DNA from 3 places in the Paenibacillus sp. Y916 genome. Region 2 is predicted to be linked to each of the others. Evidence: predicted binding sites of a transcription regulator. Region 2 holds the regulator's gene; each other region holds the start of a gene.

Evidence for each region. The regulator Rex, encoded in region 2, represses fermentation and respiration genes when NADH is low (regulators of the CRP and FNR family bind a similar motif). The targets are predictions, from matches to a motif close to TTGTGAAATATTTCACAA.
Region 1: the regulator Rex is predicted to act here: its motif matches at 6,094-6,111, upstream of adhE (bifunctional acetaldehyde-CoA/alcohol dehydrogenase).
Region 3: the regulator Rex is predicted to act here: its motif matches at 6,486-6,503, upstream of nirB (nitrite reductase large subunit NirB).

Annotation. Positions count from the first base shown of each region.
Region 1 covers NZ_JBXCJA010000001.1:454,532-462,627, reverse strand. Annotated here, with positions in the region: gene pflA (pyruvate formate-lyase-activating protein) at 92-832, opposite strand; gene pflB (formate C-acetyltransferase) at 880-3,141, opposite strand; gene adhE (bifunctional acetaldehyde-CoA/alcohol dehydrogenase) at 3,403-6,018, opposite strand; gene AC1TO9_RS02090 (Crp/Fnr family transcriptional regulator) at 6,337-7,053, shown strand; gene AC1TO9_RS02085 (formate/nitrite transporter family protein) at 7,154-7,939, opposite strand; gene nirD (nitrite reductase small subunit NirD) at 8,025-8,096, opposite strand, start outside.
Region 2 covers NZ_JBXCJA010000001.1:640,284-648,379, forward strand. Annotated here, with positions in the region: gene dinG (ATP-dependent DNA helicase DinG) at 1-2,137, shown strand, start outside; gene AC1TO9_RS03105 (redox-sensing transcriptional repressor Rex) at 2,172-2,846, shown strand; gene AC1TO9_RS03110 (amidohydrolase) at 2,815-4,122, shown strand; gene AC1TO9_RS03115 (cell wall elongation regulator TseB-like domain-containing protein) at 4,164-4,709, shown strand; gene AC1TO9_RS03120 (hypothetical protein) at 5,210-5,740, shown strand; gene AC1TO9_RS03125 (AAA family ATPase) at 5,733-7,235, shown strand; gene AC1TO9_RS03130 (3-hydroxyacyl-CoA dehydrogenase family protein) at 7,370-8,096, shown strand, end outside.
Region 3 covers NZ_JBXCJA010000001.1:445,210-453,305, forward strand. Annotated here, with positions in the region: gene AC1TO9_RS02035 (TVP38/TMEM64 family protein) at 1-414, opposite strand, end outside; gene AC1TO9_RS02040 (hypothetical protein) at 522-839, shown strand; gene AC1TO9_RS02045 (AraC family transcriptional regulator) at 1,056-1,877, opposite strand; gene AC1TO9_RS02050 (sugar phosphate isomerase/epimerase family protein) at 2,037-2,804, shown strand; gene AC1TO9_RS02055 (Gfo/Idh/MocA family protein) at 2,797-3,879, shown strand; gene AC1TO9_RS02060 (sugar phosphate isomerase/epimerase family protein) at 3,935-4,903, shown strand; gene AC1TO9_RS02065 (winged helix-turn-helix transcriptional regulator) at 5,146-5,463, shown strand; gene ric (iron-sulfur cluster repair di-iron protein) at 5,627-6,346, shown strand; gene nirB (nitrite reductase large subunit NirB) at 6,568-8,096, shown strand, end outside.

The DNA.
Region 1 (8,096 bases), 190 kb from region 2:
TCAAGTGAAACTTATACTTTCTTATATTTCAAGAAAAAGAGGATGCCCCTCAACCCTGTTTCATGGTTTCTGGGACACCCCCACTATTAAACTAATTTACGACATATAGTTGCTTACGACCTTCTTCAATAAGACGATAGGCACGCTGAACTTCTTCTTCCGTAGGAGAAGGAACACCCTGTAGTGGATATTCTTTACCCATGGCTTCCCACTTGTAGACACCCATCTGATGATACGGTAGAATCTCAAATTTCTCTACTCCATTTAGCGTTCCAATAAACTGACCTAGATGGAGAAGATCCTCTTCTTGCTCATGAATACCTGGAACATACACATGGCGTATCCACATCTTATGACCATGTTCTGATAACCACTGTGCCGTTTTGAGCGTCTTCTCATTACTTCTAGCAGTTAACTTGATATGTTTCTCATTATCCATGTGTTTGATATCTAACAGTACCAAATCAGTAACATCCAGTAAATCTTTAATTTTATCCGGATCATTAAATCCGTTACTATCTAAAGTCGTATGAAGATTCCAACGTCTCTTAACTTCCTTAAATAATTCAGCAACGAAACGGGATTGTAAGCTAGGCTCGCCTCCCGATACCGTAAGACCGCCTCCAGACGAACGATAGTAGCTGATATACGGCTCAATCTCTGATAAAGCTTCTTCAACAGTCATTTCTTTGCCCTCATTCATCCCCCATGTATCGGGGTTATGACAGTATTGACATTTCATCAGGCAACCCTGCATAAATAGGACAAAGCGGATACCTGGTCCGTCAACCGTCCCGAAGGTCTCCAGAGAGTGTACATGTCCTTTAATCATATGAAGTCACCCCTCCCGCATCCGCTGTCTTAAAAGTATATTACTAATTACATCGCACCGTGGAATGTGCGATTGATAACATCCAATTGTTGTTCACGAGATAATTTAATGAAGTTAACTGCATATCCTGAGACGCGAATCGTCAATTGCGGATATTCCTCTGGATGTTCCATCGCATCCATCAATTGTTCACGATTAAATACGTTGACATTAAGATGGTGCCCACCGCTGCCAAAGTAACCGTCCATCATTGCAACAAGATTGGATTTGCGTGTGTCTTCTTCTTTACCCAATGCTTTCGGTACGATAGAGAATGTGTTAGAAATACCATCCAAGCTATCTTCATATGGAAGCTTAGCAACAGAGCTTAGCGAAGCCAAAGCACCTTTCTTATCGCGTCCGTGCATAGGGTTAGCACCTGGTGCGAATGGTTCTCCTGCTTTACGTCCATCTGGTGTAGTACCTGTTTTCTTACCATAGACTACATTAGAAGTAATCGTCAAGACTGATTGTGTTGGCAACGCGTCACGGTAAGCTTTGTTCTGACGAATCATACCCATGAACGTCTCAACTAATTCAACAGCAATGTTATCTACATTATCGTCATTATTACCATAGCAAGGATATTCACCTTCAATGATAAAGTCAACAGCGATCCCTTGCTCATTACGAATTGGTTTGACTGTAGCAAATTTGATCGCACTAAGTGAATCCGCTGTAACAGATAGTCCCGCAATACCACAAGCCATTGTACGAAGAATATCACGATCATGCAGAGCCATTTCAATTCTTTCGTAAGCATATTTATCATGCATAAAGTGAATAACGTTTAGAGAGTTCATATATAGCTTAGCTAACCATTGCATCATAGGCTTGAAACGTTTCATCACTTCATCATAAGTGAGAACGTCGCCAGTAATTGCTGGGAATTCCGGTCCAACTTGCGCTCCAGATTTCTCATCTACACCGCCGTTGATTGCATACAACAAACATTTAGCAAGGTTGGCGCGAGCACCAAAGAATTGCATTTGTTTACCGATGCGCATTGCGGATACACAACAAGCAATACCGTAGTCATCGCCATAGATTGGACGCATAAGATCATCGTTCTCATATTGAATGGCACTCGTCTCAATAGATACTTTAGCACAATATTTCTTAAATGCTTCTGGAAGTTGTTCTGACCATAACACTGTTAAGTTAGGTTCAGGAGCTGCTCCTAAGTTGTACAATGTGTGCAGGAAGCGGAAACTGCTCTTCGTTACACGAGTCTGTCCATTGACAGACATTCCTCCGATGGATTCTGTGACCCATGTTGGATCTCCACTGAACAATTCATTATAGTCTGGTGTGCGAAGGAATTTAACGATACGCAACTTCATAACGAAATGATCGACCAATTCTTGTGCTAGTTCTTCCGTCAAAGTACCTTCTGCTATATCACGCTGTACATATATATCAAGGAATGAGGATACGCGTCCGAGGGACATCGCAGCACCATTTTGTTCTTTAATTGCAGCCAAGTATCCAAAATATACCCATTGGAATGCTTCTTTAGCTGTCTTAGCAGGTTCAGAAATATCAAACCCATGCATATCGGCCATCTTCTTCAATTCAGCAAGGGCACGAATTTGTTCTGAAAGCTCTTCACGTTGGCGAATAACAACTTCATCAATTACATCAACTTCTAATTCATTCAGTTCACGCTTCTTGTCTTGAACCAAGAAGTTAATACCATACAGTGCTACGCGACGATAATCACCAATGATCCGTCCACGGCCGTAAGCATCAGGAAGTCCTGTAATAATACCGGCTTTACGAGCCGCTCTCATGTCTGATGTATAAGCATCAAATACACCTTGGTTGTGAGTTTTACGGATATCAGTAAATGTTTTAATAATATCTTCGGAAAGTTTGAATCCATAAGCTTCACAAGCGTCAATCATCATGCGAATGCCGCCTTGCGGTTGAATAGAGCGTTTGAACGGAGCATCTGTTTGTACACCAACAATTTGCTCCTTATCTTTGTCTAAATAGCCTGGTTGGTGCGAGACAATCGTAGCCGCTGTATTGACATCAACATCTAATACACCACCGTTATCTCTCTCTTGCTTCGTTAAGTCCGATACAATTTTCCACAGTTCTGTTGTATTCTGCGTTGCTCCAACTAAGAAGGTTTCATCACCAGCATAAGGTGTAATGTTTTTGAATATAAAGTCATTCACATCGACCTTTCTAGACCATTTCCCCTCTTTGTAACTTCTCCAACCTGACTGTACCTTCTTCATTTCTTTTTCAATAACCGACATAATAATCCCTCCATCTATATATTTATATTTCTGTTAGAGATCATGAGTTTGAAGGTATCTCAGGTCTCTTGGATCCTAGAACGTAATTTTTTTCACAACCAATATAAGTAATATTATTCTAGAATCTTTATCTATCATTAGCTTACTTTAAATACTAGTAAATAACTGTGACAAACATCACTTTTGAGGTGATATTTGTCACGTTAAATTAAAACTTATTCAATTATACTTATTAGCTATTCTTTTGCTATTGATGCTGCTTTATTCGAATCTTCCGTAGAACGCATCTCTATACACATCTGCAAGTTCTGTAACTAATGGCATCTTAGGATTGGCTGTTGTACATTGGTCTTCAAAGGCACGATCTGCCAAGTATTCAACACCAGCTTCAAATTCCTTAGGATCGAACCCTAATTGTTGGAACGATTCCTCGATACCCAGCGTTTTGTTCATTTTACGAATAGCATTAATTAAGCTATTAATACCTTCTTCAGTCGTACGTGCAGGCAATCCGAGGATGCGTGCAATTTCAGCATAACGTTCGTCAGCTACAAAGTGTGAATATTTCGGGAATGCTGCGAACTTCGTTGGTTTCTTGGCATTGTAACGAATGACGTGTGGCAACAGGATTGCATTCGTACGACCGTGAGCTGTGTGGTATTTACCACCCCATTTATGCGCTAAGCTGTGGTTAATTCCTAAGAATGCATTGGCGAATGCCATCCCCGCAAGGGTTGATGCATTATGCATTTTCTCACGAGCCAGCTTATCACCTTCCAATGCCGACTTCTCAAGATATTGGAACACCAATTGGATCGCTTTAATCGCAAGCCCATCTGTGTAGTCGCTAGCCATAACGGATACATAAGCTTCGATGGCATGTGTTAATACGTCCATACCCGTATCAGCTACCGCTACCCGTGGTAACGAGTACACAAACTCTGGGTCAATAATGGCTACGTCTGGTGTTAATTCATAATCCGCAAGTGGATATTTAGTATTGCCTTGATTCTTATCTGTAATAACTGCGAATGAAGTCACTTCTGAACCCGTACCCGACGTTGTTGGTATAGCTACAAACTTAGCCTTTTGACCAAGACGTGGATATTTGTAAATCCGTTTGCGAATATCCATGAATTTTAGTTTCAAGCCATCGAAATCAGCTTCTGGATGTTCGTAGAATAACCACATTGCTTTGGCAGCATCCATAGGAGATCCACCACCGAGTGCAATAATACAGTCAGGTTGGAATCTATTCATCATTGCAGTACCACGATCTACTGTATCTGTCGATGGATCTGGCTCTACTTCAGAGAACACTTCAATAGCAACAGGCGTTTGACGTTGGCGAAGATAATGTTCAACCTTCTCAACATATCCCAGTTTCACCATCATAGGGTCTGTAATAATGGCTACACGAGTAATTTCAGGCATTTTAGCAAGGTATTGTGTTGCACCTTTTTCGAAATAAATCTTGTTAGGAACTTTGAACCATTGCATATTCACGGTACGACGTGCCACCCTCTTTATATTAATTAAGTTAGCTGCCCCTACGTTAGTAGAAACGGAGTTACGACCATAAGATCCACAACCAAGTGTTAATGATGGTAAATTGGTATTATAGAGGTCACCAATGGCACCGTGGGTCGAAGGAGAGTTCACAATAATCCGACCTGTTTGCAGACGATCCGAGAACTTCATGATAACTTCTTCATTATTCGAGTGAATAACAGATGAGTGACCCATACCACCAAATTCAACAACTTCAGCTGCGCGAGTAATACCTTGTTCGGCATTTTTCACTTTATAACAAGCTAACACAGGACTTAATTTCTCAGCAGACAATGGATACTTCGTACCGACACCCTCAATTTCTGCTACCAAGATCTTCGTTCCAGCTGGAACTTGAATACCAGACATTTCAGCAATCTTAACCGCAGATTGACCTACAATAACAGGATTCACTGCACATTTGTCTACGTTCATAGCGCCGACTGTCAACTTAGCAACTTCTTCTTTATTTAGGAAGTAACAGCCATTTGCGATCATCTTTTTCTTCACTTGATCGAATATAGGTTCTTCTATAATAACAGCTTGTTCAGACGCACAAATCATACCATTATCGAATGATTTCGAAAGAATCAAGTCTGTAACTGCTTGATCAATATCGGCACTTTTCTCGATGAAGCAAGGAACGTTACCAGGCCCTACACCAAGCGCTGGCTTACCACAGCTATATGCTGCCTTAACCATTGCAGAACCGCCTGTTGCTAGAATAAGAGCAACACCTGGGTGATTCATAAGGATATTTGTTTTATCCATCGTTGGCTCTTCAATCCATTGGATACAGTCGGCAGGTGCACCTTGTTTCACAGCTGCTTCAAGTAATATTCTTGCTGCTTCACTACTGCACTTTTGTGCGGATGGGTGGAAGCCGAATATAATTGGATTACGAGTCTTAATGGATATAAGCGCTTTAAACATCGTTGTCGCAGTTGGGTTCGTCACAGGAGTGATTCCCATTATTGTACCGACAGGCTCAGCGATTTTTTGGAAGCTGTCATATTGGTTATCTTCGATCACGCCTACTGTCTTATCATTCTTTATGCTGTTATAAATGTACTCTGTTGAGAACATATTCTTAATGATCTTATCTTCATAAATACCTCTGCCTGTTTCTTCCACTGCTAATTTGGCTAAGTACATATGTTGGTCTGAACCAGCGAGTGCCATTGCTTTAACAATTCCATCAATTTGTTCTTGATCCATCTTCATAAACGCTGCTTGTGCTTTATCTGCCTTGTCAATTAGAGATTGAATATATCCCTCTGCCGTCCCTTGTATCTTCTCTTGGATAACTTCATTTTTAACTGCCATTTCATCTCATCCTCCCAGTAAATATATGGTTATCTCTTTCTTGATTTCATCATATCATAGCTCTTTGAAAATTAGTAGTGAAATATTTCACAATCATATAATTATTTTTCATAGCGCTTACATTTCTATTATGTCCGTTTTTACCCATTTTGCAGACTTTATCAATATTTCTCCTTATTAACCTCACTTAAAAGTGAAATTTATCACAAAGTTTTATAATTCGCCACTATTAAGGGTATTTATTCCCCCACAAATGTGATTTTTAAGGGTATAATTAGTTTAAATTTAACAGAAAATTTAGGATAAGGGGTTAAGACTATGACTGCATATATCAATGTTATCGAAGCCCGTGGAAATACAAGCTGTTTTTCTGAATCCAATTTTAATCATCTACTAGTCGCTATGAAGGATCGCATTATTCCTGAGGGATCACATCTTTTTTGGGAGGGTGACTTGTCAGATAAACTTTATTACATCAAGCGTGGTCGGATTAAGTTGACCAAATCTACAGACGAAGGTAAAGAACTTATACTATATATGTATCAGACAGGAGATTTGGTAGGTCAAGCCGATCTATTCTTCAGCACCAAACATAGCTTTAATGCTGAAGTGCTCGAAGAAAGTGAAGTTGGTGTCATTGAACATAAAGATTTGGAAATGTTGATCTGTCAGCATTCTGAATTCTCTATTGATTTCATGAAATGGATGGGCATCCATCATCGTCTAACACAGACTAAATTTCGTGATTTGATGTTGTATGGTAAGCCAGGTGCCCTTTGCTCCACTTTAATTCGACTTGGTAACACGTATGGTGAGAAGCAAGGAAACAATATACTCATTAACAAAAAAGTGACCCATACCGATTTATCCAACATGATCGGCGCCACTCGTGAAAGTGTCAATCGGATGCTTAGCGATTTACGTAAAAAAGATGCTGTAGAATATGATGGCGGACTGATCGTTATTAAGAATCTTACTATGCTACAAGAGATCTGCCACTGTGAGCTTTGCCCGGCTGAAATTTGCCGGATATAGGAATACAATACGATTTCAAGGACGCCTAACGGCGTCCTTCTTCATGACAAAAAGACGACAAGCCAGTTCTCGATGGCTGTCGTCTTTTTGTAAAAAAACCTTATTTCTTTTTACTCCGTACAGGTGAAATAAACCAGTATGCCGTACCTACGAACAGACCTCCACCTACAATATTCCCTAATGTAACAGGGATCATATTATGCAACCAGCCCGCAATTGAAATAGTCTCTGGGTGATTGGGTAGTAAAGTCGCCAGACTGAGCAGCGTCATATTAGCGACACTATGCTCAAATCCACTCGCAATAAAGGCAAATAGGCACCACCAGATGAGTATTAATTTCGCAACTTCTTCTTTTGCACGCATTGCCATCCAGATCGCCAAGCATACTAACCAGTTACAAAGAATCCCCCTAAAGAACAATTCCATAACAGGCAGATTCATCTTTTTTGCGGTTGCCGCAAAGAGTAAGTGCTCCGCAGGGATGTCCTTGAATAACCCTGCACCTAGAACTAGTAAACTCAGCACAATAGCACCTAATAAATTCCCTATAAATACGATAGTCCAGTTCTTAAGCGTATCCCTAATAGTAGTCTTACCTGCCAGTGTACTTACCACAAAGAACATATTATTTCCCGTAAATAACTCTGCACCAGCAAATATAACTAATGTAAGTGCAATCCCGAAAGCAGCTCCCATAACGAGCGGTTGAAAGGCAGAGTTGATTGCAGCTAAGGGTGCACCTAGTGAGAAGATTAGAATAATCCCAATCCCTATATAGGCACCTGCTAATACAGCAGCTATCATGTATCGTATTAGACTTTCATTCATTTTTTCTTTTCTCTTAACAGCTGCCTCTACGATGGTTTCTACACTTTGTGTATACAGGTGGATCACCTCTTCAATGAGTATAAGCGACATCAATGTGATGGATTACTATACCTTGTCTATTTGGATTTGTAATCCATCATCATTATAATCCGATTTGAATTTCTCCATTCTTCACAATAACAGGATACGTCGCAACTTGTCCTGTATCTGGCGC
Region 2 (8,096 bases):
ATTTCCACAGTATCTTGAGCAGATTGAGGAACGACTCCGCTCAATTATGCCACAGTATGAAGCCCGCGAATCTCAAAGTATGATGTTCACTGAGGTTATGAATGCACTAGAGCAAGAGAAGCATCTCCTTATTGAAGCGGGAACAGGAACAGGGAAATCTCTAGGGTACTTAATACCTGCTATTTATCAGAGTGTAAAGCGCGAACAGAAAGTTATGGTAAGCACGCATACGATCAACCTCCAGGAGCAGTTGCGAGAGCGAGATATACCACTATTGACTCAAGTTGTTCCTTTCCCATTTAAAGCGGCAATTTTCAAGGGGAGACAACATTATTTGTGTTTGAGAAAATTTGAACATAAAATAAATAGAAGAGACTTTACGAATCCTAAAGAGGATTTGATCTTAGCTGCGCAAATGATGGTATGGTTAACGCAGACTGAGACAGGTGATGATGAGGAACTGAATCTAGGAGCCCGTGGTGGGGACTTCTGGGAGACGGTGTCTAGTGACACGGATTCTTGCTTGGGACGCGCTTGTCCATGGTTTCGTAAATGCTATTATCATCGTGCTAAACATGAAGCGGGTGTAGCGGACGTTGTGATTACCAATCATTCGAAGCTATTCTCAGATGTAAAGGCAGGACATCAGCTATTGCCTGCTTACGAATATTTAGTTATAGATGAGGCGCATCATTTAGAAGAAGTCGCTGGTAAACACCTAGGCCTTCATATAAGGTATTTCAATGTGATCCACACGTTATCACGACTTTACAAAGATAACCGAAACGGTCAATTTCCTGTTCTACGACAACAGCTACAATCTTCAAGCGATGAGAAGGCCGCCGACTGGGCACTATTGACTGATCGTATGAGTAGTGATTTAGTTGATGTGAAGGAACATTGGGATAGACTAAGCGATATGTTATTTGCTCTGCTTCCTGAACGAAGTGATGCTGCTCCAGGGGATACGGGGCAGTTCGTCCTACGTTTGCAGCCTGCGAAGAAACCGAAGGATTGGGAAGTGCTGCAAGAGATAGAGAATCAGATCTATGTAACGCTGGGCGAAGTGATTCGTAGTTCGGATAAAATGATCAATGAAATCAGAGAAAATCTAGAGGATTTTAATTTTGAAAGTTTGCTCACGGACATCAGTGGCCTTGTGAAAGATTTAGCTTCCCAGCGTGAAGGCTTACATTTCTTTGTATCACTTAACGATGCAGGAAATGTATACTGGATGGAGGCTAACGGTCACTATCGGAGTAAATCCCTACAGATGTATGCGGTTCCTGTAGATGTAAGTCAGCAGCTAAAGGAAGTATTCTTTGATAAAAAGAAAAGTATTATTCTAACTTCAGCTACGTTGTCAATCGACAAATCCTTTCAGTATATGACTGAAAACTTGGGGCTTCAGGAAGCTTCGGATCAAGATCGACTGGTAACTGTGCAATTGCCGTCTCCTTTTCGCTATCGTGATCAGGCATTGCTGATTATCCCGCGTGATTTCCCAAGTGTGAAGGGAAGTATAGGCGACGCGCTCTTCGTCGAAACACTTGTTAAATCACTGGCTGAAACAGCTATCGTTACACAAGGTCGAATGTTAGTATTATTCACTTCATACCGTATGCTTCGGCAAGTGTATGAGCCTTTAAGTAAAGCACTCTCCTCTACGGATATTGCGGTACTAGGACAAGGTGTGGATAATGGAAGCCGAAGTAAGTTGATCCGCCGTTTCCAGGATAGTAGTGCCTCGGTACTTCTAGGAACAAACAGCTTCTGGGAAGGGGTAGATATTCCAGGAGAAGCACTGACTTGCTTAGCTATTGTTCGACTTCCTTTTCAGCCTCCTAATCATCCACTTGTAGAGGCGAAGAGTGAACTTTTACAGCAACAAAAGAAAAATCCTTTCATGAAGCTTTCAGTACCTCAAGCAGTTATTCGTTTCAAACAAGGATTTGGACGATTAGTGCGTACGGCGAGTGACCGAGGAATCGTTATTGTATATGATACACGGGTGATTGAATCTTATTATGGGAAGTACTTCCTATATTCACTACCTGGTCCTAAGATGGAGCATATGTCAACGGATCAAATGGTTCCAAGAATTTCGGAATGGTTACAAGACGGACACCGTCCTTGATCAATGTATTAGCTATTCATTAGGAGGAGCAAATATGAAATCTGATAAAATTTCAGAAGCTGTTGTACGCAGATTACCTATTTATTTGCGTTATCTGACAGAACTTCAAAGACGGGAAGTAGCTACAGTCTCTTCACAGGAATTAGGTCAAAAGCTAGACTTGAATCCTGCGCAAATTCGTAAGGATCTTGCTTATTTTGGCGATTTTGGTAGAAAAGGCATTGGGTATGACGTAGCTTATTTAATTGAAAAAATACGACATATTCTTAATTTGGATCAACAGATCAATGTTGTTCTAGTAGGTGCCGGTAATCTAGGCCACGCTTTATCCAATTATAATGCTTACTTGAAAGAGAATTTAAAGATTGTCGCCGTATTTGATGCATATCCAACGAAGATTGGAACGCGTATTAATACAATAGAAGTTCAACCTATGGATGAACTTTTCGATACAATTAAGAAGCATAATATTCGCATTGGAATCATTACCGTTCCTGAGCAAGAAGCTCAGGATGTTGCCGATAAATTGATTGAAGCAGGAATTGGAGCTATATTGAATTTCGCTCCAACGATATTAAAGGCCCCGGCGGATGTTCGTATTCATGCAGCTGATTTCACTACGGATATGCTTAGCCTTGCTTATTATTTGGTTAATGGAAAGGGAGATTCAGACGAAAATGAACAACAAAATTCAGAAGTGGATCATTAAGAATGGTACGTTCGCTGTTCTGAACAATGAACAACCTGTATTGAAGGGGTATATGCTCATAGAGGATGATTTGATCACGTATATTGGTGAAGACAAGCCGGTAGTTGATGAAGATATTCCAGAGGTGGATGGTAGCCATTTGTTGTTCTTACCAGGTCTTGTCAACACACATGGACATGCTGCTATGTCATTGCTTAGAGGCTATGGCGATGATCTTGCGCTACAAGTATGGTTACAGGAGAAAATGTGGCCAATGGAAGAGAAATTCACCCCTGAAGATGTCTACTGGGGAGCTTCCTTATCTGTGTTAGAAATGCTTAAGGGTGGTACAACGACTTTTCTAGATATGTATGATCACATGGATCAGGTAGCTAAAGTAGTTCAGGAATCTGGAATTCGCGGCGTCCTAACTAGAGGTGTTATTGGATTATGTTCTGCGGAAGTCCAACAACATAAGCTTCAGGAAGCGATCTCTTTTGCAAAAACTTGGCACGGACAAGCAGAGGGTAGAATTACGACGATGATGTCGCCACATGCTCCTTATACATGCCCGCCAGATTACTTCGAGAAGTTTGTACAGGCTGCACATGATCTCGATCTGCCGATGCATACACATATGTCGGAGACGCTAAGTGAAGTAGCACAGAACGTAGCAGACTATGGTCTACGTCCTGTTCAACATTTGGAGAAACTCGGCATGTTTACACGTCCTTCGATTGTTGCGCACGGTGTACATTTGAATGACGAAGAGATTGAGATTCTAGCAACTCATCAAGTTGGCGTATCACATAACCCAGGAAGTAACTTGAAGCTTGCGAGTGGTATTGCGCGTGTAACAGACCTATTGAAGGCAGGAGTACCTGTATCGCTTGGAACAGATGGTCCAGCAAGTAATAACAATCTGGATATGTTCGAAGAGATGCGACTGGCTGCCCTCATTCACAAAGGGATATCTGGGGATCCAACAGCTATTCCGGCTGCTGAGGCGCTGCGGATGGGTACTATTTATGGGGCAAAGTCATTGTTTCTAGATACGGTAGGAAGATTGGCTCCGGGTATGAAGGCAGATTTCATTGCACTAAATACGGATCAGGCTCATTTCTTACCCCACACGGATTTCATCTCACACTCGATCTATTCTGCGAGTGCCAAAGATGTAGAGCATGTATGGGTTGATGGTAAGCAAGTTGTGAAGAATGGTGCTTGTCTTACTCTAGACGAAGAGCGTATACACCATGAAGCGCAATCTGCTTTCGAGGGCTTACTTAACCGTTAAGGTATTAGTTACTCCTTATTCCTGAAGAGAGGAAGTTCAGGTTGAAGAAGAATAAGAACAAGAACAAGAACAAGTATATGGACAAGAAGAAGATCATTTGGCTAAGTGTCGCTGTCATCATCGTGTTGCTATTCGGACTCTATCGCTATTACATATACATTATGCAGGATCAATGGAGTCAGGAAGCTGTGGCTATTGCTGCAGCGAAGGAGCATAGTGAATTAACTCAAGTTACTCGTACCTCCAAATCGGTCTGGAACAATGTAGTCTGGGTCATTGAAGGTAAAGATCAGGACGATCAGAATATGATTGTCTGGGTCCCATTAACGAGTGAGTACGAAGTGAATGATACCCCGAAAGCGATTCAAAGTGAACTATTGAAGGATGGGTTATCCAAAACCCAAATGATGACACTTATCGAAAAGGAACTTTCGAATATAAAGAAAAAACATTTGCAACTAGGTCTTTTCAATGGAACAGCTGCCTGGCAACTGTTCTACAAAGAACAAGACCATTATAATTATCGCTTCTATCGATTCAGTGATGGTATGCAAATAGGCGAACAATTTACATTACCGAACCGTTAGATCACGTTAAATTACGCTACATCAATAAACCAGTTGAGTCATCCTTTGAGGATGACCCAACTGGTTTTGTTGTTTGTTTGTGTGTGAGGTCGGGTAAGCTCGGATGGGCCCTGATGGGGTTGATTGCTGATTGGTGAGTGCTGAGTGCGAGGAATACCTGTAAAAGGACACTTAATTAGTAGGAAAAGTAGGGTGTAGCAGAATTAGATGTAATAATGGCAGTTAAAAGTGGCGAAAACGATAAAAAGTGGATTTTTCTAGTAACTAGATACCATGAATACAACTAAATTTAGCTTTAGGAGGATTCGTTCGAATTTAATTGCGCTTTATGCAACTGCGTGATTGGTGGAGGCGAATGTCGCAATCTTTGTGACATCATTTAAAAAATCCATATATTTTCAGAAGATAAATGTATACGATATGATATACTAATTCATGTAGTGAATATATACGAAGTTGATATACTCTACCCAGAATGACTTGCGAAGGGAGATAGTTATATGAAGTTACGATTTATTCCGATTGCACTATCGGTGGTCATTTCAGGTGCGCTCTTATTTGGTGGGTGGTTCGGTTATCGGCAGGTAGCTCAGCAGAATCCGCTTCACAATATAGTTAAAGAATATGAAGGTGTTAATCAGCACGAATTGAAAATTACCAATAATGAGATCGTTGTGAATCTTGATGTTATACCTGGGACGAAATTATCAGGATTAGTTCAACAACTTACGACGGAAGGGAAATCAATTATTGGAAAAAAGACATTAAAGCTCGATATAGTTGATCACTCGAACGATACATTAGATGAGTTCTGGGATCAGGCCATGTTCCCTGTTGCAGAAGCGATGGAGAATAAACAATATACACAGATTGTTGAGAAATTAAACAAGATGGAACACAATACAACGGTAAAAGTAACAACCGAAATGGATGCTAAGAATGTGTATGTAAGTCTAACTGATGGAGAGAGTAGTAAGTTTATTATCTTGCCACGCGAGCCAGGGGTATTGGGGGTGTGGAATAATGCCTAAGTGGGGCAAAGAAATATTGATCGGATTTACTCCGGTACTCCTTATCTTTCTTATTTATATTGGTGTGAATATTGTTCCTATTCTACTCGTCGGAGCGTTTATAGTAGTTATACTAACCTTTGTGAATAAGCGTGGTGGCTTAGCAGTAGGTGCAATAGCAGATCGGGAGCGCAAGAAGAAAGTTCCAAGCAAGCTAACTTTTGATGAAATTGGTGGACAGGATCATCCGAAAGAGGAATTGATGGAAGCTCTTGATTTTCTCATTAGACATGAAGAAATTCAGAAATTTGGTATTCGCCCATTAAAGGGAATATTACTGACGGGTCCACCAGGTACAGGAAAGACATTGCTTGCAAAAGCAGCTAGTCAGTATACGGATTCTGTATTTGTTGCTGCATCAGGCAGTGAGTTCGTTGAGATGTATGTCGGTGTTGGTGCGGGGAGAGTGCGTGATTTATTCCGTGACGCGCGAACACGTGCGATGAAGGAAAACAAGAAAAGTGCAGTTATATTTATTGATGAGATTGATGTCATCGGTGGTAAACGTGAAGGTGGGCAACAGCGTGAGTATGATCAGACTTTAAATCAGTTATTAACGGAAATGGATGGCATTTATAATTCTGAAAGTCCTAGAATATTACTCATAGCTGCAACTAACCGCAAGGAAATGCTAGATAGTGCGCTTCTTCGCCCAGGACGATTCGACCGACATATTCAAGTGGATCTTCCGGATAAAAAGGGACGAAAGCATATTCTTGAAATCCATGCAAATAATAAGCCTATTCACGCTGACACCAATCTGGACAAAATTGCAGAAGAGTCCTATGGATTCTCCGGTGCCCAGCTTGAAAGTATGATGAACGAAGCTGCCATTTATATGATGAGAGAGAATAAGTCCGAAATTGAACAACGACATTTATCAATGTCGATTGATAAAGTGATGATGGGTGAAAAGACAGATCGTGAATCAACGCAGGAAGAGAAGAAGAGAGTGGCCATTCATGAATTAGGACATGCCATCATGGCTGAAATTGTCCGCCCTGGAAGTGTGAGCCAAGTAGCACTAAGTCCACGAGGTCAAGCTCTTGGGTATGTCCGCCATAATCCTCAAGAGGAGCAGTATCTGTATACCAAAGCATTTCTAGAAGAACAAATTATGATTGCGCTAGGTGGAGCTGCTTCAGAAGAAATATATTACGGTGGAAGAAGTACTGGATCGAGCAATGATTTCGAACAGGCACTGAATATTGTTCAGACGATGATGAAATCAGGATTAACTTCACTAGGTATCGTTAACATGCAAATGGTGACTACAGAAGAGTTGATGAAAGAGAATAACATTATTTTGGAACAATTAATGACACGTACTCGGGAGGCTCTTGAACAGCACCGTAATATCTTTGATCAGTCACTGGATATTCTTTTAACTGAGGAAAATCTAACGGGAGAACAATTTCGATGTCTATTTCGTGAATATTCCCTTTTACCAGCATAAAACATGATGCTGGTTATTTTTTTTTACTTTTGATCCGTGCTAAGATATTATTAGATGTTGGAGTGGAATAATATATTTTTCGACAAGAAGGGTATATTACCGAATATAAGGACAAAAAGGGAGTTGCATACCGAATGTTATTCAAAAAAATTGGTGTCATCGGCGGTGGCACGATGGGGCAAGGTATCGCAGAAATGCTAGCTACAAAAGGCATTGATGTATTGCTCGTTGAGAAAGATGTAGAGACGTTAAATTATTCTTATAATATGATAGAAGTAAGTCTCGACAAACAGCTTGAGAAATGGGGAATCACCCAAGCAGAGAAGAAGCTGATCTTAAGCAGAATTCATAAAGTTGTTCATTTCGCTGAACTGGGTTCTTGTGATATGGTGATTGAGACGATTTATGAAGATATTAATGCGAAGAAACAAATATTCTCACAATTAGACCAAGTGTGTCCTAACAATATAATTCTTGCTAGTAACACGTCTACACTAAGTTTAACTGAACTTGCAAGTTCCACGATGTATCCTGAACGTGTTATCGGGATGCACTTCATTCATCCGGTTGGTAAAGTAGATCTAGTTGAAATCATCCGTGGGTTGAAGACGTCAGATATTACTTTCATAGAAACAAAAAGATTCGTAGAAGAAGTAGTGAGCAAAAAAGGTGTCATGATATATGAGTCTCCTGGATTTGTTACTTCGCGCTTATTCTGTTTGTTAATTAATGAAGCATTACATGTTCTTCAAGAGGGAGTTGCTTCTGCAGAAGATATCGACGATGCTATGCGTATAGGGTACCAATTCCAGAATGGTCCGCTTGAAATGGCCGACCGTTTCGGTCTTGATTCAGTTCTAG
Region 3 (8,096 bases), 200 kb from region 2:
GGCGAAGATATTCACACCCATCTGTGGCAAAATAGGCAATAGACGAGCGATGGTGATCGCTAAAAAGGGATGAGTCTCGGTTAATGTCGTAAACGAATGAACAGATCGTTGCTTGCTTAGATAGCGCCTCCCTTGTTCACGAAAGGCATACCTGACGATCCCATACACAACAATTCCGGCGAGCATGGTTCCCAACCAAGCAATGAGCGATGCAAATACCGTTCCGTAAGCATATCCCAGAGTAGCAATGACTACTTTATACGGGAGAATGGGGAAGATGGCTAACAGAGTAGCGATTAGAATCAAGACGGTTAGAGAGTTATTATCGTTGAACCAGCTCCAAATATTCGATTTGTATATAAAGGCTACTCCCAATATGAGTACATAGAGTAACAGCGGCAGCAACTTTTTCATGAGAGATGATCCTTTCGTTAACATGGATTTTCGATATTATATCAAACTTTGCTATAATGTAGAAAAGTACAAAGGCTAAAAATTGGGTAGGGAAGAGGTTGAAACGAATGGACGAGGAATACAACAGATCGATGAAATTATCCTTAGAAGAACAGGTTAAGAAGAATTATCGCGAAGATGAGGATATGATGATACTGGTCTTTGCTCAGTGGTGCATTAATAATAATCTAGATCCATTGGAATTATATAATGAAGCCTATCCACATCAAGTTCATAATGAACAATTAATAAAAGTGATGGAGTTGACGGTATCTAAAGAAGAGGCAGGCGACATTCCAGATGAAACAGTGCTAGGGATGCTGTCGCTTTTTGGAAATGATGATCTTGGCTTTGTTGTTACCGAAGCGATCTCAAAAAGGGTTTAAGGGGTTGTGGTATACCTGAAACTAAAAAAGGCATACCACTTTTTAAAAATATAAGAAAGTATAAGTTTCACTTGAATCAATTTCATAATCGCTGATGCAGTCAAATCGGGTTGCGTAATTATGAAATTGATTCTTGATACTCTATCCCTTATATTTCCGATGAAACGGATGCCGTCTTTGAAAAAGGACGGCATTGCCGTTTCTACTTGATAACCGTTATTTCAGTTGTTCGCGATTAGCGGTACGAAATTGTCTGGGAGACATTCCAAATCTTGCTTTGAACACACGATGGAAATATGTGTAATTCGCAAATCCGCAAGTCTCTGCGACATTTTCAAGAGACTGAGGGCTGAATATAATGCGTTCTTTTGCCATATCGAGTTTTACGTCGAGCGTGTATTGCATAATGCTGGTATCGAATGTTTGTTTAAATAAGTGGACAGCTCGAGAGATGCTAATTCCTACATAAGCAGCGACATCTTCTAGTTTAAACATATATGAAGCATTTTCCTCAATATAATGTTTGATCTGATATGCTAAATGGGTCTTTGGGGTAGTGTTGGGCTGTTCTTTAAGCAAACGATCCACTTCTAAGCATAGAATTCTCATATAGTATCCTGAAATCTCAGGAAATGGATTTACGATGCGGCGTTGTTCGAGTGCAATTTGTCGGAATAAGCTTAAGAAGCTCTCATGGAGAGGGAAATTCATACGAGTAGGTCGAGTTTCGGATTTCCACCATCGGTCTATCCATTCTCCTCCGAAGAAAACATGGTAATCAGCACTGTCAATCATCAATTCACCGAGTGAATTGATTTCGTGATCCACTTTTAACTCATAGGGTTCACCTGGTGAATAAAGTAATAAATCACCTGTCTCAATCATGCCCAATTTACCGTCATATCGCGCACGACAACGTCCATCTGTTTGGAAACGCATTAAGTATGTTTTTACGCCATCTAATTGCGAGGTATAGTAGGGTTTTGTATGGAAGGAATATCCTGCTACATGCACTTGACAAGAATCTTCGAGAGTCATTATGAAGTCTCCTTTCAGATGAATAGAAAATTATGACCAGATTGTTCATGTTTCAATCATATTATTCATTTTAAAATAAAGCAATTCATATTACTATGTAATTAGATAGTACAAATGAAGTTTAGATACAATACTATTTAATACAGGAGTGGATCAGTCATGCTGAACGTGGGATTACAACTCTATACCGTTCGCGACCAAATGGAACAAGATTTTGAAGGTACGCTAAAAAAAATAGCTGAACTTGGTTACAAAGGTGTAGAATTTCATACTTTCTTTGGACGTAGCAGTTCTGAAGTTAAAAGGTTGCTGGACGAGAATGGTCTTGTAGCTATTGGAACACATACACAATACGCAAGTATGCTGGATGATTTGGATTCGATTATTACGTATAATAAAGAAATTGGTAATAAGTACATTATCGTTCCTTATTTATCTGAAGAAGAACGCCAATGGGATGATGTATTCGCAAAACTTAAGATTATTGGTGAGAAGTGTAAAGAACAAGATATGGTTCTTCTGTATCATAATCATGATTTCGAATTCACGGAGTCTTATGGTGAGAAGACTGTATTTGATGCAATGTATGAAGCAGTGCCAGCAACTTTGCTTCAAGTTGAAATGGATACATGCTGGGTGCACTTTGCAGGATTTGATGCTGTAGAGTATATTCATAAATATGCGGATAGATTACCGCTTGTCCACTGGAAAGATGTAAAGAGACAAGAGGATGGCTCTCCACTAACCGTTGAATTTGGACAAGGTGAAGTCAATCTAGCTGCCATTGCTGAAGCTGCTGATCAAGTAGGAGCAGAATGGATTATAGTAGAACAAGATTTCTGTCTGAATCCACCTCTCGAGTGTATTGCTACAAGTATGAATTGGATAAAACACAACATGAAAGATGGAGGAATCTTACATGTCTAAAACATTGAAGATTGGAATTATCGGTTGTGGAGGAATTGCTACAGGTAAACATTTACCGAGTCTTGCGAAACAATCCAATGCAGAATTGGTAGCTTTTTGTGACATCGTTCAAGAACGTGCAGACAAAGCGGCAGAGAAATACGGTGTTGAGGGTGCCAAAGTGTATACTGATTTCCGTGAGTTACTTAAGGATGAAAGTATCGATGTTATTCACGTATGTACACCGAACGATTCTCATGCTGAGATCACGGTTGAATCTCTTGAATCTGGCAAACATGTTATGTGTGAAAAGCCAATGGCCAAAACAGCCGCACAAGCAAGAGAAATGCTAGAAGCTGCAAAGCGTACAGGTAAAAAGCTTACGATTGGATATCAGAATAGATTCCGTGATGATAGTCAACATTTGAAGCAATTGTGTGAGAATGGTGAGCTAGGTGAAGTATACTATGGTAAGGCATTGGCAACTCGCCGTCGTGCTGTTCCAACTTGGGGTGTATTCCTTGATGAAGAGAAGCAAGGTGGGGGTCCGCTTATCGATATCGGTACGCATGCACTTGATTTGACATTATGGTTGATGGATAATTACAAACCGAAAAGTGTTATGGGATCGACTTTCCACAAGCTTGGACATCGTGAGAATGCAGCGAATGCTTTTGGACCATGGGATCCTAAAGAATTCAAAGTAGAAGATTCTGCCTTCGGTTTCATTACGATGGAGAATGGAGCTACTATCGTACTTGAATCCAGCTGGGCTCTGAATGTACGTGATTTCAGCGAAGCGAAGACGATACTTGCGGGTACTGAAGGCGGAGCAGATATGAAGGATGGTCTGACTATTAATGGTGAGAACTTAAGTCGTCTATATGAGACAAAAGTAGATTTGGGCGCTGGTGGCGTTGCGTTCTACTCTGGAGAAACGGAATCTGATTCAGATCGTGAAGCAAGATTATGGTTGCAAGCGGTTATTGATGATACAGAACCTGTCGTTACACCTGAACAAGCACTGGTCGTAACTGAAATTTTAGAAGCGATCTATGAATCTGCTAAGACAGGTAAAGCTGTATATTTTGAATAAATTCTAAAAAGTCTATACTATTAGGAAGTATGAATGAGAATAAGGGGGAGTAACAATGAAATTAGGAGTATTTATGGTGTTGTTCGGTGGTCGTAAGTTAGAGGATGCGTTAGACTATGTAGCTTCAAAAGGTCTGAAGGCTGTTGAAATTGGAACGGGTGGAAATCCAGGGAAGACACATTGTAACCCAGCGGATCTTCTGAACAATGAGACAGAACTTAAGAATTTCAAAAGAGCAGTAGAATCACGTGGACTTACGATCAGTGCGCTTAGCTGTCATGGTAATCCGCTTCATCCACAGAAGCATCTAGCGAAGGCGGATCACGATGATTTCGTGAATTCGGTTCTACTTGCTGAGAAGCTTGAAATACCTGTAGTGAATACTTTCTCTGGATGCCCTGGTGACCACGAGGATGCTAAATATCCGAACTGGCCGGTTGCGCCTTGGCCGAATGATTTTCAAGAGATATTGAAATGGCAATGGGAGAATAAGGTTATTCCTTATTGGACTGAACAAGCTAAATTTGCTAAAGATCATCATGTAAAGATCGGACTTGAGCTTCATGGAGGATTCTCCGTGCATACACCAGCTACTCTTCTTCGTCTGCGTGAAGCAGCGGGTGAGACGATTGGTGCTAACCTAGATCCAAGTCATATGTGGTGGCAAGGTATTGATCCAGTACAGGCTATACACATTCTAGGTCGTGAAGGAGCGATTCATCATTTCCATGCGAAGGATACGGTGATTGATCCAATTAATGTGAATAAACATGGTCTTACGGATATGCAATCCTATGAGAAAATGCTTGATCGTGCTTGGCAGTTCCGTAGCGTAGGTTATGGTCATGACATCAAAACATGGGCTGATATCATGAGCGCGTTGCGTTTAGTTGGTTATGATTATGTCGTAAGTATTGAACATGAAGATGGTCTGATGTCCGTTGAGGAAGGCTTCTCTAAGGCAGTTCAGAATCTTCAACAAGTTCTCATTGAAGAGCCGCTTGGCGATATGTGGTGGGTATAGAAATACTTTGTACTCTGAGAGTAAATGGAGAACGGCTACCGAAAGGTAGTCGTTTTTTATATAAGAACTAGAGAAATAAAGTTGAAAATAGACGGAGTATACTGTGAAAATTTCAATTGAATGTTTTAAAAAAATGATGAATGTGGTAAAATGAAATATACTTACTAAACGAAAGCTTTCTGATGATATGATTAAGTTATTTACCAGATATTAAAGTATATTTACAAAGAGGTGAAGGGGTCATGGAGATTGATCATATACAGATGTGTCCGCGATTTGAAACGGCTTTCTCTTTTTTGGGCAAGCGTTGGAATGGGTTAATCATTCAGGGACTGATGAGTGGACCGAAGAGATTTAAAGATATTTCTAATTTAATTCCTTCCATGAGTGATAAAATGTTATCAGAACGGATGAAGGACTTGGAATTAGAAGGAATACTTATTCGTCATGTGTATCCGGAAACGCCGGTGCGTATTGAGTATGAATTAACGGATAAAGGCAGAGGATTAAAGCCTGTTATGGATCAGATCCAATCTTGGGCAGAGAGTTGGATCGATTAAGCGAAACGAAAAATCGAGTAGAAGTATCGACTTTGAAACCTCATTCATTAATTGAAATGAGGTTTTTTTTAATTTCCCTCGTGATTACAATCACAACCCTGCTGTCCTCCTAGGTATAGCCTGAATAGGTAAGACTTGAATAGATACCTAGGAGGAATGAATCATGTCGGTTGAAGCTCTTGTTTTCAGCGCTGATCATATCGTAAGTGATATTGTTATAAAGTTTCCAAAGGCTAGTGATTATTTCCGCGCTCATAAAATTGACTTCTGTTGTGGTGGTAAGCGCCCACTTATGGATGCCGTTCAGGAAAGAGGTCTGGACATTGATCAAGTAGTAGAGGAGTTAAATCAATTAGTTGCTAAGCACCCAGGTCTAGACGGTGATAAGGATGGTATGAAGAATTTCGTAGAAATGGACTCTCCATCATTGATTGATTACATTGTAAGAAAACATCATGATTACTTGCGTGAAGAACTTCCTGAAATAAATAAGAATGTTACGAGAGTTAACCGAGTTCATGGCAATCATGATCTACATTTGGAACAATTATACGTTCTGTATACAAGATTAAAAGATGAGTTGCTTGAGCATACAGCGGATGAAGAAGAACGATTCTTCCCACGAATGGTTGCTCTAGAACAACAATTTGAAGAGTCTACAAGTAAAGAACTTCAAGATTCAATTGCGCAATTAGAAGATGAGCATGACCAAGCTGGCGATATTTTAAAAGAGATCAGGGAAATCACGAATGACTTCACACCTCCAGCTCACGCGTGTACTACATATCGTATCACGTATGAAAGACTAGCAGAGCTAGAGCGTATGACATTTGAACATGTGCATTTGGAGAACAATATTTTATTTCCACGTTTTCAAGCTTAATGGATAGTGAAAAAGGATAGAGATTGAGAATCCAAATCTATCCTTTTTCGCTGTTTCTGTTGATGTCAATGAAATTGACGTTAAAAATAGATGGATATAGTTTAAAATGTGAACATATATGTGATAATATTCACATTATATGTGAATCAAATCACAATCTATATTTATTAAGATGTTAAACTTATATTATAAGGTAAGGAACAGAAGGAGGGTTTCCAAACATGCAACAAAAGAAAAAAGACAAACTATTGGTGATTGGGAATGGAATGGCAGGCATAAGTACAGTTGAACAAATATTAAAACTTAGTGATTCATTTGATATTACGGTATTTGGTAGTGAACCACATCCTAACTATAACCGAATCATGCTGTCCTACGTACTGGAAGGTAGCAAGACGGTCGATGATATTGTATTGAATGATTGGAACTGGTATTCAGATAATCAAATTACACTGCACACGACAACGACGGTGACACATATTGATCCGACAAATAAGCTAGTGACTACGGACAATGGTATGACGGAGACGTATGATAAGATCATCATCGCGACAGGATCGAATCCTTTTATATTACCGATTCCTGGGAGTGATAAAGATGGCGTTATCGGTTTCAGAGATATTAATGACTGTAACCAAATGATGGATGCTGCTCAGAAGTATAAGAAGGCCGCTGTCATCGGTGGCGGGCTTTTAGGTCTAGAGGCGGCAAAAGGGCTAGTGAATCTAGGGATGGATGTAACGGTTGTCCATTTAATGGAAGATATTATGGAGCGCCAATTAGATCGTAGTGCCTCTTCAATGTTGCAGGCAGAATTGGAACGTCAAGGGATAAAATTTGCTATGGGCAAACAAACCTCAGAGCTAATTGGAGAAGAACGAGTAAGTGGATTGCGTTTCAGTGATGGAAGTATTTTGGATGCTGATCTTGTTGTGATGGCGGTAGGTATTAAACCGAACATAGCGCTTGCCACAGCTAGTGATATGGAAGTAGGACGAGGTATTGTTGTAGATGACTACATGCGTACTTCATTAGAAGATGTGTATTCCGTCGGTGAGTGTACGGAACATCGGGGAGTGTGTTACGGACTCGTAGCGCCTTTATTTGAACAAGGGCATGTATTGGCTAAGCATATATGTGGAGTTGCCACATCTCCTTATGAAGGTTCTATTGTCGCGACGAAGCTTAAAATATCTGGTGTCGATGTGTTCTCTGCAGGTGAGTTTGTTGAAGGACCTGAACATACCGTGATTTCTACTAAAGATGAGTGGAAAAGAACCTATAAGAAAATTCTTCTGCGTGACAATGTCATTGTCGGAGCTGTGCTGTTCGGTGATGTAACAGAGTCTGCAAATTTACAAAAATTGATTAAGCAACAATCTGAAATGACGGATGATATTTATAGTACGATCATGGGAACTGGATGCAGTGGGGGCGGCGCTAATAAGCAATCATCGATAGAGACAATGGCAGATGATGAGATTGTGTGCGGATGTAATGGCGTTACTAAAAAGGCGATTGTCGATGTAATTACAGATCAAGGCTTAACGACGGTAGATGAAATTAAAGCTTGTACGGGAGCTACTCGTTCATGCGGAGGATGTAAGCCCGTTGTTGAACAAATTTTACAGTATGTTCTAGGGGACGGATTCAAGACAGCTACGAAAGAAGGTATTTGTGATTGTACGACACTCAATAGGGATGAAATAGTTGCAGAGATTACCACTAAAGGATTATCCACAACTCGTGA